DNA from 3 places in the Caulobacter sp. GW821-FHT09A05 genome. Region 2 is predicted to be linked to each of the others. Evidence: riboswitches for the same ligand, from Rfam matches in the RefSeq annotation. Region 2 holds a riboswitch; each other region holds the start of a gene.
The links. Region 2 has a riboswitch for glycine ahead of AC07NX_RS22740 (TonB-dependent receptor domain-containing protein). Riboswitches for the same ligand answer to the same signal wherever they lie in the genome.
Positions count from the first base shown of each region.

Region 1: another riboswitch for glycine. It lies ahead of gcvT (glycine cleavage system aminomethyltransferase GcvT); the one in region 2 lies ahead of AC07NX_RS22740 (TonB-dependent receptor domain-containing protein).
Region 3: another riboswitch for glycine. It lies ahead of AC07NX_RS16230 (TonB-dependent receptor); the one in region 2 lies ahead of AC07NX_RS22740 (TonB-dependent receptor domain-containing protein).

Region 1 is NZ_JBWKPX010000012.1:48,050-53,843, forward strand. It holds gene ispH (4-hydroxy-3-methylbut-2-enyl diphosphate reductase) at 1-229, opposite strand, end outside; gene AC07NX_RS13280 (Tat pathway signal sequence domain protein) at 389-1,102, shown strand; gene AC07NX_RS13285 (arginine--tRNA ligase) at 1,099-2,940, shown strand; gene AC07NX_RS13290 (ORF6N domain-containing protein) at 2,945-3,763, opposite strand; glycine riboswitch at 3,900-3,990, shown strand; gene gcvT (glycine cleavage system aminomethyltransferase GcvT) at 4,142-5,269, shown strand; gene gcvH (glycine cleavage system protein GcvH) at 5,293-5,658, shown strand; gene gcvPA (aminomethyl-transferring glycine dehydrogenase subunit GcvPA) at 5,782-5,794, shown strand, end outside.
Region 2 is NZ_JBWKPX010000034.1:27,449-33,242, reverse strand. It holds gene AC07NX_RS22755 (sensor histidine kinase) at 1-420, opposite strand, end outside; gene AC07NX_RS22750 (response regulator transcription factor) at 417-1,085, opposite strand; gene AC07NX_RS22745 (ABC transporter substrate-binding protein) at 1,137-2,216, shown strand; glycine riboswitch at 2,483-2,572, shown strand; glycine riboswitch at 2,576-2,668, shown strand; gene AC07NX_RS22740 (TonB-dependent receptor domain-containing protein) at 2,763-5,462, shown strand; gene AC07NX_RS22735 (S9 family peptidase) at 5,547-5,794, shown strand, end outside.
Region 3 is NZ_JBWKPX010000016.1:70,898-76,691, forward strand. It holds gene AC07NX_RS16225 (dipeptidase) at 1-1,057, opposite strand, end outside; gene AC07NX_RS16230 (TonB-dependent receptor) at 1,114-3,504, opposite strand; glycine riboswitch at 3,897-3,986, opposite strand; gene purN (phosphoribosylglycinamide formyltransferase) at 4,136-4,711, opposite strand; gene purM (phosphoribosylformylglycinamidine cyclo-ligase) at 4,716-5,741, opposite strand.

The DNA.
Region 1 (5,794 bases), on a different contig from region 2:
CCTCGTCCAGCTCCTCGATGAACACCGCGCCCAGGGCCTTCAGCCGGTCGACGACGTGGCGGTTGTGGACGATCTCGTGGCGCACATAGACCGGCGCGCCGAACTTCTCGATCGTGCGCTCGACGATCTGGATCGCCCGGTCGACGCCTGCGCAGAAGCCGCGCGGGCTGGCCAGGACCACGCGGAGTTCGCGCCGGCTGGGGCTGGAGATGGGCGAATGGGCGTTCATGGGGCCGAACCTAAGGGTTCCCGGCCGTCCGCGCCAGCATCCGACGGAAACTCCGTGAAATCTGCTGCGCATTGCGACGTCACGCATATGCCTTTATCAGGCTCCATGACGCTGGTGGGAATTCCCGCTCAAGCTTTCCAATTTCGAACCGGACGTTTCATGCGCCGTAACCTTTCCGTCGCCCTCAGCGCCCTGATGGCCCTTTCGATCGCCGCCACGGCGGCGACCGCCCACGCCCAGATGGGCGGCCGGGGCGGCCAGGACCAAGGCGGCGGCGATGACGACCAGGCCGCCAAGAGGAAGAAGCGCGACGACGAGTGGAACCAGCCCAAGGCTCCGCTGGCCCAGCTGCGCAACGCCGGCCCGTGCCCCTATGTGAAGGTGCTGTACGACGCCAGCCGCTATGTCGAATTCAAGGACGGCAAGGAGTCCGCCGCCCAGACCGCCTATACCGGCGAGATCCAGGGCCTGAGCTCGGGCTGCGCGTACAAGAGCAACGACCCGATCAAGATGCAGGTCCAGATCCTGTTCGAACTGGGCCGCGGCCCGCAGGCGACGGGCGGCCAGAAGGCCTATCGCTATTGGGTCGCGGTGACCGAGCGCAACAAGGACGTCCTGGCCAAGGAGTATTTCGACCTGCCAGTGACCTTCCGCGAGGGCCAGGATCGCGTCTACGCCACCGAGACCCTGAAGACCATCACCATCCCGCGGGCCGACGAGAAGGTCAGCGGCAGCAATTTCGAGGTCCTGATCGGCTTCGACGTGACCCCGGAAATGGCCGCCTTCAACCGCGACGGCAAGCGCTTCCGCGTCAACGCCGGCCAGACGCAGCAGGCCCAGACGGCCCAACCCGGAAACACGCCCAAGCCATGAGTGATTTGAAGCGGTCCCTGAGCGAGGCGGCCGCGGCCGCCTTCCAGGCCGCCGGACTGTCCCCCGACTTCGGTCGCGTCACCGCGTCCGACCGGCCCGACCTGGCCGACTTCCAATGCAACGGGGCCCTGGCGGCCGCCAAGAGCGCCAAGCGCAATCCGCGCGAGATCGCCGTGCAGGTCGTCGACATCCTGAAGGCCGATCCGCGCCTGGCCTCCGTCGAGATCGCCGGCGCCGGCTTCATCAACATGCGCGTCTCCGGCGAGGCCTTGTCGGTCCGCGCCAACGAGATCGCCGCCGACCCCCGCGCCGGGGCCGAGCCGCTGGCCAATCCGCGCCGGGTGCTGGTCGACTATGCCGGGCCGAACGTCGCCAAGCCGATGCATGTGGGCCACCTGCGCGCCTCGATCATCGGCGAGTCGGTCAAGCGCCTGTACCGCTTCCGCGGCGACGAGGTGGTGGGCGACGCCCATTTCGGCGACTGGGGCTTCCAGATGGGGCTGCTGATCAGCGCCATCATGGAGGAGGACGCCGCGATCCGCGCCGTGCTCGAGCGCCTGGTCGAGGCCCCGAACGGCTTTTCCCAAGCCGACGAGGACCAGGTGATGGCCGAGTTCGCCTCGCGCGTCAGCCTCGAGGACCTGGACCGCCTCTACCCGGCCGCCTCGGCGCGCCAGAAGGAGGATCCCGAGTTCAAGGAGCGGGCCCGCAAGGCCACCGCCGAGCTGCAGAACGGTCGCTTCGGCTACCGCCTGCTGTGGCGTCACTTCGTCAACATCAGCCGCGTGGCCCTGGAGCGCGAGTTCCACGCCCTGGGCGTCGATTTCGACCTCTGGAAGGGCGAGAGCGACGTGCAGGACCTGATCGCCCCGATGGTCCGCGAGCTGGAGGACAAGGGCCTGCTGGTCGACGACCAGGGCGCCCGGATCGTTCGTGTCGCGCGTCCCGGCGAGACCAAGAAGAAGAAGCTGCCCGACGGTTCGGTGGTCGAGGTCGAGAGCCCCGACCCGCTGCTGGTCGTGTCGTCGGAAGGCTCGGCCATGTACGGCACGACCGACCTAGCCACGGTCCTGGACCGCCGCCGGTCGTTCGACCCGCACCTGGTCCTCTACGCCGTCGATCAGCGCCAGGCCGATCACTTCGAGCAGGTGTTCCGCGCCTCGTACCTGGCCGGCTACGCTGAACCGGGCGGGCTGGAGCATATCGGCTTCGGCACCATGAACGGCGCCGACGGCAAGCCGTTCAAGACCCGCGCCGGCGGCGTGCTGAAGCTGCACGACCTGATCGAAATGGCCCGTGAAAAGGCCCGCGAGCGCCTGCGCGAAGCCGGCCTCGGCGCCGAGCTCTCCGACGAGGCCTTCGAGGACATCGCCCACAAGGTCGGCGTCGCGGCCCTGAAGTTCGCCGACCTGCAGAACTTCCGCGGCACGTCCTACGTCTTCGATCTCGACCGCTTCACCAGCTTCGAGGGCAAGACCGGACCGTACCTTCTGTACCAGTCGGTGCGCATCAAGAGCATCCTGCGCAAGGCGGCCGAGCAGAAGGTCGCCTCGGGCCCGATCGTCGTCGGCGAGCCGGCCGAGCGCGACCTGACCCTGCTGCTGGACGCGTTCGAGGGCGCCCTGTCGGAGGCCTACGACAAGAAGGCCCCCAACTTCGTCGCCGAGCACGCCTACAAGCTGGCCCAGACCTTCTCGAGGTTCTATGCCGCCTGTCCGATCCTGACCGCCGACGAGCCAGCGGTCCGGGCCTCGCGCCTCGCCCTGGCCGAGACGACGCTGAAGCAGCTGGAACTGGCGCTGAACCTGCTGGGCATTGAAGCGCCGGAACGGATGTAGGCCGCTAGGGGCGCTCAAGGTCCTTGAGCGTCGCCAGCAGGCCCTCGACCCCACCGGTTTCCAGATACTGTTGGGCCACCAGCACCAGGCGCAGCTGCTTGGCCAGCAGGGCCAGCTGGCGGTGCTGGTTCTCGGTGCGCTTCTGGGCGGTCTCGGCCTCCAGGGCGTCGGCTTCGGCCAGCAGCTTTCGGACCTCGGCCAGGGTTTTCTCGTTCTGGACGCCGGCCCGCTTCAGATAGTCCTTGATGCTGCGCAGGCCCTCGGCGGCGATGGCGTGAGCCTCGTCGCGGACGGTGGTCTGGGTCTCCGGATCGGCGATGGCGTCGAGCACCCGGCCCAGGGCGTCGTTGAGCTTGCTCATCAGGCCGGTGCGGGCTTCGCGCTCCAGCGGCAGCAGCCCGCGCGCGTCGATCAGCGACGGCAGGTTGGCGCCGTCGGAGACCAGCGATTTGCGGCGAGCCTCGACGAATACCTTGATGATGAAACGCGAGGCGGCGATGGCCTGCTCGGACTGTAAAACCGTCGCAGCCATAACGACACCGTGCTCGGTGAAGACGTAGGGGCGATGACGAGAGCCGCCGTGCGGCGAACTTGACATCACAATCTGTGATCTCAAGTTGGCGACTTCGGCCGATGTCGGCTGGAAGGCGAAGCCGTCGAACTTGGTTGTGTTGCGACGGACCTGTTGGTTTAGGCGTCTCGTTTCGACGTTGAAAAGTCTAGCAAGATCAGCGTCCAAGATGACCGAAAGCCCACGGACCTCCAAGACCGGAGGCGCCTGATCGACTTCAAAGCTGGTGGTTGGCGCGCGTTCGCTGGTCATGCCCGATTTTTGAGGTTGCAAATTGTGACCTCAAGTTTGGCGACGCGCGTGGTGGATTGCAATTTGTAAGTGTATCCATCGCAAAGCCCTTCCGCCTCCCCAGTTGACTCCCGTCGCCCCGTCGCCCAAACACGCCACGACCCTCGCGGGAGACGTCGGGATTCTGTCCCGAGGCCGAAGGCGCAACCGCCCCGGAAACGCTCAGGCAAAAGGACCGCGCGGGTTTAGGAACGCTGGAAAGAGGCAGTGTGAAAGCACTGCCCGCCGAAGGAGCAAGGCCTCTTCACAAGGCCGGAATCTCTCAGGTCAAAGGGACAGCGGGGGCGAGACCACCTGGCGAAAGCCGGGCGGCGTCGCCGACCCCGATTGGAGCCCCCATTGTCCAGCCAAAGCGTGTCCGAGCAAGACCTCAAGAAGACCCCGCTGTACGACGCGCACGTCGCGGCCGGCGCGCGGATGGTCCCGTTCGCGGGCTATTCCATGCCGGTGCAGTACAAGGACGGGGTGCTGAAGGAGCACCTGTGGACCCGCGAGCACGCGGGCCTGTTCGACGTCTCGCACATGGGCCAGGCCCGGCTGCGCGGTGAGAACCCCGCCAAGAGCTTCGAGAAGCTGGTCTCGGCCGATTACCAGGGCCTCAAGCCCGGCAAGCAGCGCTACGCGGTGCTGCTGAACGACCAGGGCGGGGTGATCGACGACCTGATGACCGCCCGTCCCGACGATGACGGCCTGTTCATCGTCGTCAACGGGGCCTGCAAGGACAACGACTACAGGATCATCGCCGAGGCCCTGGAGGGCGAGGCGACCGTCGAGCGCCTGGAAGACCGCGCCCTGCTGGCCCTGCAAGGCCCCGAGGCCGCCGCCGTCATGGCCGCCCACGTCCCGCAAGCGGCGACCATGGTGTTCATGGACACCGCCGCCGTGACCGCCTTCGGGACCGACGCCATCATTTCCCGCTCGGGCTATACCGGCGAGGACGGCTACGAGATTTCCGTGCCGGCCGCCGAAGCCGCCCGCATCTGGAACACCCTGCTGGAAGACGAGCGCGTGAAGGCCATCGGCCTGGGCGCCCGCGACAGCCTGCGGCTGGAGGCCGGCCTGCCGCTGTACGGCCATGACATGGACGAGACCGTCTCGCCGATCGAGGCCGGCATGCCGTTCGCCGTCGGCAAGAGCCGCCGCGAGGCCGGCGACTTCCCAGGCGCCGAACGGATCCTCAAGGAACTGGCCGGCGACCTCGCGCGCGTGCGCGTCAATCTGAAGGTGCTGGAAGGCGCGCCGGCCCGCGAAGGCGCGGAGATCGCCGACGCGGCTGGAAACGTCGTCGGCAGGGTCACCAGCGGCGGCTTTGGTCCCAGTTTCGGCGGCGCCATCGCCATCGGCTTCGTTCCGCCCGCCCTGGCGGTGGTCGGTTCGACCCTGAACGTCATCGTCCGCGGCAAGCCGCAGAGGGCCGAGGTCGTGACCTCGCCGTTCGTTCCCACCCGCTACGTGCGCAAGATCTAGCACTCAGACCAAAGGGCCAGACCATGAAGTTCACCAAGGACCACGAGTGGGTCGAAGTCGCCGGCGACATCGCCACGGTCGGCATCACCGCCTACGCCGCCGAGCAGCTGGGCGACGTGGTGTTCGTCGAGACGCCTGACGTCGGCAAGACCGTCAAGCAGGGCGAGGCCCTGGCCGTGGTCGAGAGCGTCAAGGCCGCGTCGGACGTCTACGCCCCGGTGTCGGGCGAGGTGGTCGAGGCCAATGGCGAGCTTTCCGACAGCCCCGAGACCGTCAACGCCCTGCCGGAAACCGGCGGCTGGTTCGCCAGGATCAAGCTGAGCAATCCGGCCGAGCTCGACGTCCTGATGGATCGCGACGCGTACGAAGCGTTCCTCTCGACCCTCTAATTTCCTTGTCATCCCGGACAAGCGCGCAGCGCGCCGATCCGGGACCGACCCAGAGCGCACGCGCTTCCGGCGGTCCCGGCTCTTCGCTCCGCTACGGCCGGGATGACAGCCCCAGGTGATCTCATGCGCTACCTCC
Region 2 (5,794 bases):
CGGCACCATCAAGGTCGACTGGGCGATCCGCACCTCGTAGCCGCGCATCGTCGCATAGCTGAAACTGGTCTCGTTCGGCGCGGGCGCGGGCAGGCGAGGGAGGTCGTCGTAGCCAGTGACCAGGCGCGGACCTTGGCGCACAGCATAGAACACCGCATCGCGCTCGGGACTGTCCAGCAGGGCCAAGGACCAGGGCGGCAGGGCCACCTGGGCCTGGCCCTCTCGCACACCGATCTGGGCGACGATCGAGGCCACGGATCCGGCCAGCAGGCGGTCTGACGACTTCTCCACCACTGCCCCGGCGGCCAGGGCGCCGGCCAGGGCGAGCGCCGCGCCCAGCAGGGCCAGCGGGGCGACCTGCGCCAGCAACAGGCGGCCGACCAGGCTAGGACGGCTCCAGTTCAGAAGCTTGGCCTTCACGGGTCGATCCGGTAGCCCACGCCCCGCAGCGTGCTCAGGCGCGGGCCGTCCGGCGCCAGCTTGCGCCGCAGTCGGCCGACATGGATGTCCAGGGCGTTGGGCGAGGGGGCCTGTTCGTCGGGGAACACGTCGGCGGCCAGACGGTCGCGCTCGACGACCCGACCGGGACGCGCGGCCAGCGCCTTGAGCACGGCCCATTCGCGCGGGCGCAGGTCCAGCCGCCGCTCGCCGATCCAGGCCGCGCCGGCTTCCCAGTCGCAGACCAGGGCGCCGACATGGGCCGTCCGTGTGGCGTAGCCGCCCTTCCGCCGCGCCACCGCTCGCACCCGGGCCACCAGCTCGAACGGGTCGAACGGCTTCAGCACGTAGTCGTCCGCGCCCATGTCCAGGCCCGCGATGCGATCGCGCACCGCGTCACGGGCGGTCAACATGACGATAGGGGTGAGCACGCCCTCGCGCCGCAGTCGGCCCAGGATCTCAAAGCCGTCGATGTCGGGCAGGCCTATATCCAGGACGACGGCGTCGAAGTCGGCCCCGTGAGCCAGGGCCAGGGCCAGGGCGGCCTCACCGGTCTCGGCGCAGACGGGCTCGTGCCCTTCACTCTCCAGCGTCGCGGTCAGCGAGCGACGCAGGGGCGGATCATCCTCGACAACCAGTATCTTCATCGGGGATGTAGGAGCCGGACACACTCAGGGGAGAGCGGCATCCGACGCCGATTGCCACATCAGGTCAAGAGACGGTGCTTCGTCGCCAACCTCTTCGCAAGCCTGGGCGCGGCCGCCCTGGTGCTGACGGGCTGCGCGCCCGGCGCGCCGGGACAGGCGACGCGGGCCTCGGACATCCGGGCGGCCGCCCGCGAGGGCGAGGTCGTGGTCTATATCAACAACGACATCCATCAGCCGTTGGTCGAGGATTTCGAACGCCGCTTTCCGAAGGTGAAGCTTCGGTTCGTCGTGCTGACGTCGCGCGACATGCAGGCCCGGGTGATCGAAGAGGCCACGCGCGGCAAGCCGGTCGCCGACGTGGTCTGGACCTCGGCCATGGACACCCAGGTCAAGCTGATCAACGACGGCTACGCCCAGACCTATAGAAGTCCCGAGGCCAGGAGCCTTCCCGCCTGGGCGCGATGGCGCGACCAGGGCTTCGGCGTGACCAGCGAACCGATCGTCTTCGTCTACAACAAGCGCCTTCTCAAAGGGGACGACGCGCCGCGCAGCCACGCGGCCTTGCTGGCCGCCCTGCGCGCCGATCCCGAACGCTGGCGCGGCAAGGTGGCCTTGTATGACCCCGAGCGCAGCGGCATGGGGTTCTTCTATCTGTCCAGCAACACCCAGTTCTATCCCGACGCCTGGGCGCTTTACGACGCGATGGCCGCGACGGGCGCGCGAACCTATGTGCCCGGCAAGCCGATGCTGGATCGCGTGGCGTCCGGCGAGCACCTGCTGGCCTTCGACATGAACGGGTCCTACGCCGACTGGTACGTGCGCAACCACGGTCCCGACATCGGCTACGTCGTCCCGGAGGACTATCACCTGTCGATCTCCAGGGTCGCCTTCATCACCCGCGTGGCCCGACACCCCGGCGCGGCGCGGGTGTTCCTAGACTATCTGATGTCGGAAGCAGGGCAGCGGCGTCTGCTTGAAGTTCGATTGACGCCGATCCGTCCGGGACTGGGCGCCGTCTCGCCGTCGGGTGGTAGGCCTATCAGAGTGGGGCCGGCTCTGTTGGCCAATTTTGATCAAGGGCGCCGCGCCGAACTTCTGGCTCGCTGGCGGCGAGCGGCCGCCGAGCGCTGATGTTTGGCGTATATTTGGGCATTTTCTGATTAAACTTTGATCTTATCGGAGTGCGGCGGCGCTTCGGCATGCCTTTTGAGGCGCTGCCAGGCGAGCGCCAAGCTGTCACCGACCTGTCATGCGACGCGATGAGCTGGGCATCGGGCGGGCGCACCTATCGCCGTAAGATGGTTTTTAGGAACTACTTGTTCCAATTGCGGACTTTAGGGGAAATTTATACCGACTTTGGGCGCTTTGACGCGATGCGACGAAGCGTTCGTATTGGCCTGGCTCTCGCGGAAGAGATCGGCTCCGTCCCGACGCCGAAGGCGCAACCGCCCCGGAAACGCTCAGGCAACAAGGACCGCAGGGCACGAGGACGCTGGAAAGCAGGACCGCTCCGAAAAGGAAGCGGCCTCGCCGAAGGAGCAAGGGCGCGCATGCGCCTGAATCTCTCAGGCCCAAGGACAGCGGGGGCAGAGGAAACCGCCTGACGAACCCGGGCGCGTCGCATCGTGCGGCGCACGGGACGGGCGTTGTCGACTGCAAACACCGAGGGGATCTCGTTTGACACTTTCACGCCAAACCCGCCGTAACCTGCTGCTGGGCTGCAGCATCGCGCCTGCCGCGCTCGTGCTGCACACCGCAGCCTTCGCCCAGACCGCGCCTGCGGAAGACACCAGCGTCGCCGAGATCATCGTCACCGGCTCGCGCATCGATCGCGCCGGTTTCGAAGCCCCGACCCCGACCGTGCGCGTCACCGCCCAGGACCTGGCCGTCGGCGCCCGTCCGAACGTGGCCGCCGCCCTGAACGACCTGCCGCAGTTCCGCGCCACCACCTCGCCCCAGACCACCGGCACCAACACCGGCGCGGGCAACGCTCCGGTCGACCTGCGCGGCCTGGGCATCAACCGCACCCTGGTGCTGCTGGATGGCCGCCGCTTCTCGGGCGAGAACGACCTGAACATGATCCCCAGCGTCATGCTGAAAGGCGTGGACGTCGTGACCGGCGGCGCCTCGGCCGCCTGGGGCTCGGGCGCCGTCGCCGGTGTCGTCAACCTCTCCATCGACCGCAACTTCACCGGCTTCAAGTTCGGCATCGAGGGCGGCGAATCGTCCTTTGACGACGCCAAACAGATCCGCGTCGAAGGCGCGGCCGGCACGACCTTCGCCGGCGGCCGCGGCCACTTTGTCATCGGCGGCGAATATCTCGACAACGACGGCGTCATTCCGAAGAACAGCCGCCCGAACATCGGCCGTTGGGCCACCATCTCGAACGGCGCGGGCCGCTTCGTCCTGGCCCCCGACGTCGGCTTCTCGAACGCCGCTCCCGGAGGCCTGATCACCTCGGGCGTGCTGCGCGGCCAGACCTTCAATCCGGACGGCACCCTGCGCGCCTTCGACTACGGCACGGTGCAAGGCACGAACTCGATCGGCGGCGAAGGCCCTTCGAACGACGATCTGTCGCCGCTGGTGACGCCGCAGAAGCGCTACGCCACCATGGCCAGCGCGACCTACGACCTGACCGACAAGGTCAAGCTGACCGCCGAACTGCGTCGGTCGCGGATGTGGAACAACTACATCTGGTTCGGCGACCACAACCGCGGCAACCTGACGATCAAGTCGGACAACGCCTTCCTGCCGACGGCCGTGAAGACGGCGCTGGCCGCCGCCGGCCAGACGAGCTTCACGATGGGCCGCTTCAACACCGAGGCCTATCCGACCATCGACTTCGAACGCGTCTCGACCCAAGGCACGATCGCCCTGGACGGCGAGTTCGACGGCGGCTGGCGCTGGAGCGCCTATTACAGCCACGGCGAGCAGGACAACAACATCGACACCCCCGGGTTCTTCCTGACCCAGAACTACGCCAACGCCGTCGACTCGGTGATCAGCCCCACGACCGGCCAGGCGGTCTGCCGCGTCGCCCTGACCAACGCCTCGACCAACTGCGTGCCGATCAACCTGTTCGGCCAGGGCGCGCCCTCGCAGGCGGCGCTGGACTACGTCACCGGCACACCGTCGATGCGTGAAACCAGCAAGCTGGACGTCGGCGGCTTCAGCCTGCGCGGCGAGCCCTTCGAACTGCCGGCCGGCCCGGTCTCGATCGCCGTGGGCGCCGAGGCGCGCAAGGAGTCGGTCGTCCGCACGGTGGGCGCCCTGGACGCCGCCAAGGCGTTCACCTCGTTCAGCTTCTCGGCCATGGCCGGCAGCTTCAGCGTCAAGGAAGCCTTCGCCGAAGTGCTGGTGCCGGTCGTTCGCGACATCCCCGTCTTCAACAAGCTGGAAGTCAACGCGGCCGCGCGCATCTCCGACTACGACACCACCGGCTCGATCTGGTCGTGGAAGCTGGGCGCCACCAACGAGTTCTTCCCGGGCTTCCGTGGTCGCATCACCCAGTCGCGTGACATCCGTTCGGCCAACCTGACCGAGCTCTTCACGACGACCACGACCGGCTACAACACGCTGACCGACCCGACAAACAACTCCAGCGTCTATGTGCTGACCAACGGCGGTGGGAACCCGAACCTGAACCCCGAGACGGCCAAGACCTTCACGACCGGCTTCGTCTATTCGCCGCCGTCGATCGCGGGCCTGAGCATGTCGCTCGACTATTTCAAGATCAACATCGACGACGTGATCACCACGATCGCGGCTCAGGACATCGTCACCCGTTGCGCCAACGGCAATCAGGACCTGTGCTCGCGGGTTACCCGTGACGCAACCGGCGCGATCACCCGGATCGTCTCGACCTACGTCAACCTGGCCAACTACAAGACCGACGGCTTCGACGCCGAGATCTCGTACTCGACCGCGTTCGATCGCCTGATCCCGGGCGCGCCTGGCCGTATCCGCGCCCGCCTGCTGGGCACCTGGGTCAACAGCCTGACCACCAACGACGGCGTCAGCAAGATCGAGTACGTCAAGTCGCAGGGCTATTCGTTCGGTCTGGGCACGCCCAAGACCCGCGCGAACGCGTCGATCGACTGGGCCGGCGAGGTGTTCAGCGCCAACCTGCGCGCCCGCTACATCTCGGCGGGTAACTACAACAACACCGTCGATCTGGTGAACAACCACATCAAGGCCTACACCTATTTCGACCTGGGCCTTGCGGCGAAACTGCCTGAGATCCGCGGCAACGCGATCGAACTGTACGCAAACGCCACCAACCTGTTCGACAAGAAGCCTCCGGTCAGCTCGCTGTACTCGCCGTACTACGACGTGATCGGCCGCTATGTGACCGTCGGCGCGCGGATGCGTTTCTAAGCCCGCCCGACATCGCGCCGCCGGCTGCGTTCCCCCGCGCTCCCTCCGCCGGCGGCGCTCCTTCCTTCGCAAGGCGTTCCGAACATGATCTCTCGTCCTTCCCTGGCGCTGGTCCTGCTGGCCAGCGTCGTCGCGACCCCGCTCGCGGCCCAGACCGTCGCGCCGCCCGCCGCCATCGTCATCGACGGCGCGCCGGCCATCCCCCAGGAACTGGTCGCGGCCACCGCGCCCTACCTGCAGGCCCGCCACGCCAACTTCCTGGGCTGGAATGCGGCCGACCGCTCGATGCTGATCAAGACCCGCTTCGGCGGCTCCGATCAGGTCCACGTCGT
Region 3 (5,794 bases), on a different contig from region 2:
CGAAGTCGATGCCGATGCCCACGTGGTCGACCCCGGCCACCTTCAGGACGTGGTTGAGGTGGTTCATGAAGTCGTCGAAGGTGGCCTTCCTGACCGGCCACTTGGCGTCGATGGCGTTGCGCTCGGCCATGAAGGCGGCGCGGTCCGTCTCGCTCATCTTCGACCGCGCCCCGACCTTGGCCATCAGGGCCGCCATCGCCGCCTCGCGCTCGGGGTTCTTGGGCGCGTCGATCATGTAGCTGGAAAAGGCCTCGACCTGGATCACCCCGCCGCTGGCGGCCAGGGCCTTGAGCCGGGCGTCGTCGACGTTGCGCGGATGGTCGAACACCGCCTTGCAGCCCGAGTGGGTCAGGATCACCGGGGTCTTGGACAGGGCGATCAGCTGGTCCAGCACCTCGTCGGACGAGTGCGAGCCGTCCAGCACCACGCCCAGCCGGTTGGCCTCGGCGACGAACTGTTTCCCCTGGGGCGACAGACCATGCCACTCGGACTTGTCGGTCGAGCTGTCGGCCATGTCGTTGTTCTTGAAGTGGGCCAGGCCGCTGATGCGAACGCCCAGCGCGTAGAAGGTCGACAGCAGGCTGACGTCGCCGTCGATCGGATAGCTGTTCTCGATGCTGACGAACACCACGCGCTTGCCCTGGGCGGCGATGGCCGCGGCGTCGTCGGCCTTCAGCGCCAGGGCGAACTTGTCGCCGTGCTTGGCCACCATCTCGCGGATCTCGACGCCGCGGATCAGGGCCGCGTCACGGGCGGCGCGGGTAGCCTCGGGCGTGCGCGGGCCCTGGGGCGTGTAGATGGCGAAAAAGCCGCCATCCAGCCCGCCCTCGACCATGCGCGGATAGTCGATCTGCGAACCGTCCTTGGCCGCGTCGTGGCGGTCGAGGATGTCCCAGCCCGGCCTGCCGAAATTGGCCGGGGTGTCCAGGTGGGTGTCGAGGGTCAGCAGGCTCTCGTGGATCTTGCGGGCCGAGGCGGCGGTTTCGGCGGCGTGGGAGGGAGCGGCGGCCAGGAGTAGGGCCGCGACGGCAGTCGTCAGGAACAGGGAGCGGGTCATGGAAGCACTCGAACGCTGTCCGGCCGGTCTCGCGAAAGACCGGCCGGAACGTGGGCCTAGAAGTCGGCGGAGAGGGTGAACTGGATCGTCCGGTGCGAACCGGGGCGGAAGCTGGCCGGGGTGCTCACCGTGGTGTTGATCGTGCCCAGGTACTTCTTGTCGAAGATGTTATCGACATTGACCCGCGCCTTGACCTGTTCGAACGGCCCGGCCCCGAAGCCATCGCCCAGGTCGAGATAGGCGTTGACGATCGTATAGCCCTTGGTGGTCTCGCTGTTGGTGAAGTTGGTGTAGCGGTCGTCGATGTGGCGGGCCGAGACGTTGAACACCACCCCGTCGGTCGGCTCCACCGTCACCCCGCCCTGGAACAGCCATTTGGGGAAGTCGGGCACCGCGTTGCCGGCGATCTTGAGCGCCGCCGGCGTCGGCGTCAGGGTGAAGTTGGCGATGTCGTCCTGGAATTCCGACTTGTTGTACGAGGCGTTGGCGTTGAAATAGATCTTGCCGCCCAGCAGGTCCGGCTTCCACTGGCCGCTGAACTCGGCGCCCGACGCCTTCACCGCCCCGACGTTCTGGTAGAAGGTCTCGGTCGTGCCGCCGCCGCCCGGCACCAGGGCCGCGAAGGCCTGCAGGCGGTTCTTGAACTGCGTCTTGTAGACCACCACCGAGGCGTTGAAGGTCGGCCGGTTGGCGCGGTAGCCCAGTTCCAGGTTGGTCGAGGTCTCGGGCTTGGGGCCGGTCACCGCCGGGCTGGCGGCCGAGAACACGTCGTCGGCGCCGCGGGGCAGGGCCATGTTCTCCGAATAGGACGAGAAGATCTGGTCGCGGCTGTTGAGGTTGTAGACCACGCCGACCTGCGGCAGGAAATCGTCCTTCCAGTTGGCCTTCAGGGTCGGCTGGCGGCTGTTGATGTAGTCGGCCGGATTGCGATAGCCGCTGATCTTGTAGTCGATGTCGGTGGCCTTGAAGCCCAGCTCGACCTTCAGCTTGTCGTCGACCAGGCTCAGGGTGTCCTTCAGGAAGAACTGCGTGGTCTGGCGGGTCGAGACGTAGTTGCGCTGCCGGTGGACGGGCTCGTTGAACAGCGGCGCGCCGTCGGGGTTGCCGTCCTGCACGTTGTAGCGCGCCTGGGTGCGGTGATAGTCGTCGTCCTCGAGCCATAGGCCCGCCTCGAGCTTGTTGAAGCCCGCGCGCCAGGCGATCTTGCTCGTGACGCCCTTGCGGGTGCCGTCGATGCCCGACAGGCCGTATTGCAGGCCCCTGGGCGCGGTCAGGCCCGGCACGATCAGCCGCTCGGCGTTGTAGCTGCTCAGCGAGGTGGCGTAGGCCTCGGGCGAGACGCCGTAGCCTTCCTTGTCCTCGTAATAGCCGGTGGCGGTGACGTCGATGGCGTCGGTGATCGGGGTGTTCAGGGTCAGGCCGTACAGGTGGTCCTGCCGGCTGTTGACCGCGAACTTGTAGTACTGGGCGTAGTTGCTGTTGGAATAGGGCACGCCGGCCGTGGTCTGCGGCAGGCTGGAGTCGGTGGCCGCCGTGCCGAACGGCGTCGAGAGCGGCACGTGGCCCAGGTAGGCGAAGCCGCGCCCCTTGCGGCCGAACACGTCGCCCGCGGTCCCGGCGTACTGGGCCTTGGTGATCGACGGGCTGTCGTAGTCGAAATAGTCGTTGTGCACGGTCTGGAAGCTGATGTTCCCGCCGTTTGGCAGGGCGTAGTTGATCTTGCCCTCGTAGTGCTTGCGGTCGATCGTGCCGGGGCCGCGCCACAGGTCGCCCTTGATGATCGAGGCGCTGGCGTAGGCCGACCAACCGGCGTGCTCGCCGGTCTCCAGGCGCAGGAAGGTGCGGCGCAGGCTGTCGCTGCCCAGGGTCAGGCTGGCCGAGCCGCCGGCGTCCTCGGACGGCTTCTGGGTGAAGTAGTCGACGATCGGTCCCAGCGAGGCGTAGCTGGGCAGGCTGACGTCGCCGGCCCCGGCCGAGGCGGTGACGCGCGAAAGGTTCTCGTTGTCGACATAGCGGTAGATCGGGCTGCCGCCGAACTGGTCGCTGCGGCCCATCGGGATGTTGTCCAGCAGGAAGCCGATCTGCTGGAAGTTGAAGGCCCGCACCGAGACCGAATTGCCGAACTCGTACATGCCCAGGGCGTCGTTGGCCTGGACGTTGAAGCCGGGCAGGGACTCCAGCATCTTCAGGCCGGTGACGCCGGCCGGGGCCGACAGCAGGGCCTCGCGGGTTATCGACACCGTGGCGGTGGCGTGGTCGGTGCCGATGGCGACGCTGGCCTCGGACACCCGGGCCCCGGTGACGACCAGTTCGTCGACGGTCGAGGCCTTGTCGGCCTCCTGGGCCAGGGCCGGCGTCGCGCCGCCCAGGACCGAAGCGGCCAGCAGCAGGGCCCGGAAGTGGCGCGAGGCCGGCGAAAGGCGCGTGTTCGTCATGACTATCCCCAATCTTTTGACGGGGGCTAAGCTCGACGGTCTGTCTATCTCGGTAAATTCAGAAAAGCTGCTCGCGGCGATAATATAAAATCAGGTCCAAGCGTCGCGCACTCATGTATAAATTATGAACAATAGAAATGATTCTTATTGTATCCGCAAATGAGTATCTCACGAAAACCGCACAGGTTATCGTGTCGAGGTCGGTCGGGTTTTTGAAATCGGGTCAGAACTGGGAGTCAGGTCATCGGCAGCCAGGAGGTGTCGCGACGGACCGTCATGGCCCGTCTTCCGCACCCCCGCTGTCCTTGGCGCCTGAGAGATTCAGCGACGCCGCCGTCCCGGCGGGGATCGCCTTGCTCCTTCGGCGAGGGCGCACGCAGACGCGCCCTGCTTTCCAGCGTTCCGAGGCCGTCGCGGTCCTTCTGCTTGAGCGTTTCCGGGGCGGTTTCGCCTTCAGCGCCGGGCCGGGGCCCGATCTCTCCCGCGAGAGCGCCTACAGAAGGTTCCGTAACCGAGGCGGCGTCAATTCAGGGCGACGCCAGCGCGCTGGGCAAGACGCCGGGCGCCGTTTTGAAACGCAACCCGCGCCGCTTTTCGCGGCGTCCTGTCGAGCGGAAGTTCGCCCTCGTGCAAGTCGGGGCGCTCAGAGGCCGCGCACGAACGCCGCCAGGGTCGCCGGATAGAGCCTGTGCTCCTGCTCCAGCACGCGGTCGCTGAGCATGGGCTCGGTGTCGCCGGGCAGGATCGGTACGCGGGCCTGGCCCAGGATCGGGCCTTCGTCGACGCCGGCGGTGACCAGGTGGACGGTGCAGCCGGCCTCGACCTCGCCGGCCCCCAGGGCGCGGCCGTGGGTGTCCAAACCCGGATAGGCCGGCAGCAGCGACGGATGGATGTTCAGCATCCGGCCTTCCCAGGCGTTCACCAGGTACGGGGTCAGGATGCGCATGTAGCCGGCCAGGGCCACGACCTGGATCCCGCGCGCGCGCAGGGCCGCGTCGATGGCCCGCTCATGGGCCTCGCGATCCTTGCCGTAGGGCTTCTGGTCGACGGCCAGGGTCTCGACGCCCGCGGCAGCGGCGGCGGCCAAGCCGCCGGCCTCGGGCCTGTTCGACAGCACCAGGGCGATCTCGAACGGGCAGGCGGGGTCCTGGGCGGCCCGGACCAGGGCCTCCATGTTGGAGCCCCGGCCGGAGATCAGGACGGCGACCTTGGTCTTCATGCCTCTAGGCCTGGACCAGCTGCCCGCAGATGAACGCGTCCTCGTCGGCGTTCAGCAGGGCCGCCAGCACAGGCTCGGCGTCGCTGGCGGCGACCACCAGGATGAAGCCGACGCCGCAGTTGAACGTGCGGCGCAGCTCGTGGTCGCTGATGCCGCCCTCGCGCTGCAGCCAGTCGAAGACCGGGGGCAGGGGCCAGGCGTTCCAGTCGAACTCGGCCTTGAGGCCCTCGGCGATGCAACGCGGCGGGTTCTCGATCAGGCCGCCGCCGGTGATGTGGGCGCCGCCCTTGACCCGGCCCGACTGCAGCAGGGGCAGGATCGACTTCACATAGATGCGGGTCGGGGCCATCAGGGCCTGCGCCAAGGTCTTGCCTTCCGCGAAGGGCGCCGGGGCGTCCCAGGCCAGGCCCGAGCGCTCGACCACGCGGCGCACCAGGCTGTAGCCGTTGGAGTGCGGGCCCGACGAGCCGACGCCGATGATGATGTCGCCGGCCCGCTGCCTGTCCAGCTTGGGCAGCACGCCGTCGCGCTCGACCGCCCCGACCGAGAAGCCGGCCAGGTCGTACTCGCCGTCGCCGTACATGCCGGGCATCTCGGCGGTCTCGCCGCCCACCAGGGCCGCGCCGGCCAGCTTGCAACCGTCGGCGATGCCGGCCACCACGCTGGTGGCGGTGGCGACGTCGAGCTTGCCGGTGGCGAAATAGTCGAGGAACAGCAGCGGCTCGGCACCCTGGGCCAGCAGGTCGTTGACGCACATGGCCACCAGGTCGATCCCGACCGTGGCGTGCATGCCGGTGTCGATGGCGATGCGCAGCTTGGTGCCGACGCCGTCGGTGGTGGAGACCAGCAGCGGGTCGTCGTAGCCGGCCGCCTTCAGGTCGAACAGGGCCCCGAAGCCGCCCAGGCCCGCCTCGGCGCCGGGACGCCGTGTGGCCTTGGCCAGGGGCTTGATCGCCTCGACCAGGGCGTTGCCCGCATCGATATCGACGCCGGCCTGGGCGTAGGTGAGGCCGTTCTGGGGGTCGCTCATGCGCTTGCTCTGGCTCGAAGACGGCCCAATGGGCCGTTTTTGAAAGGAAACTT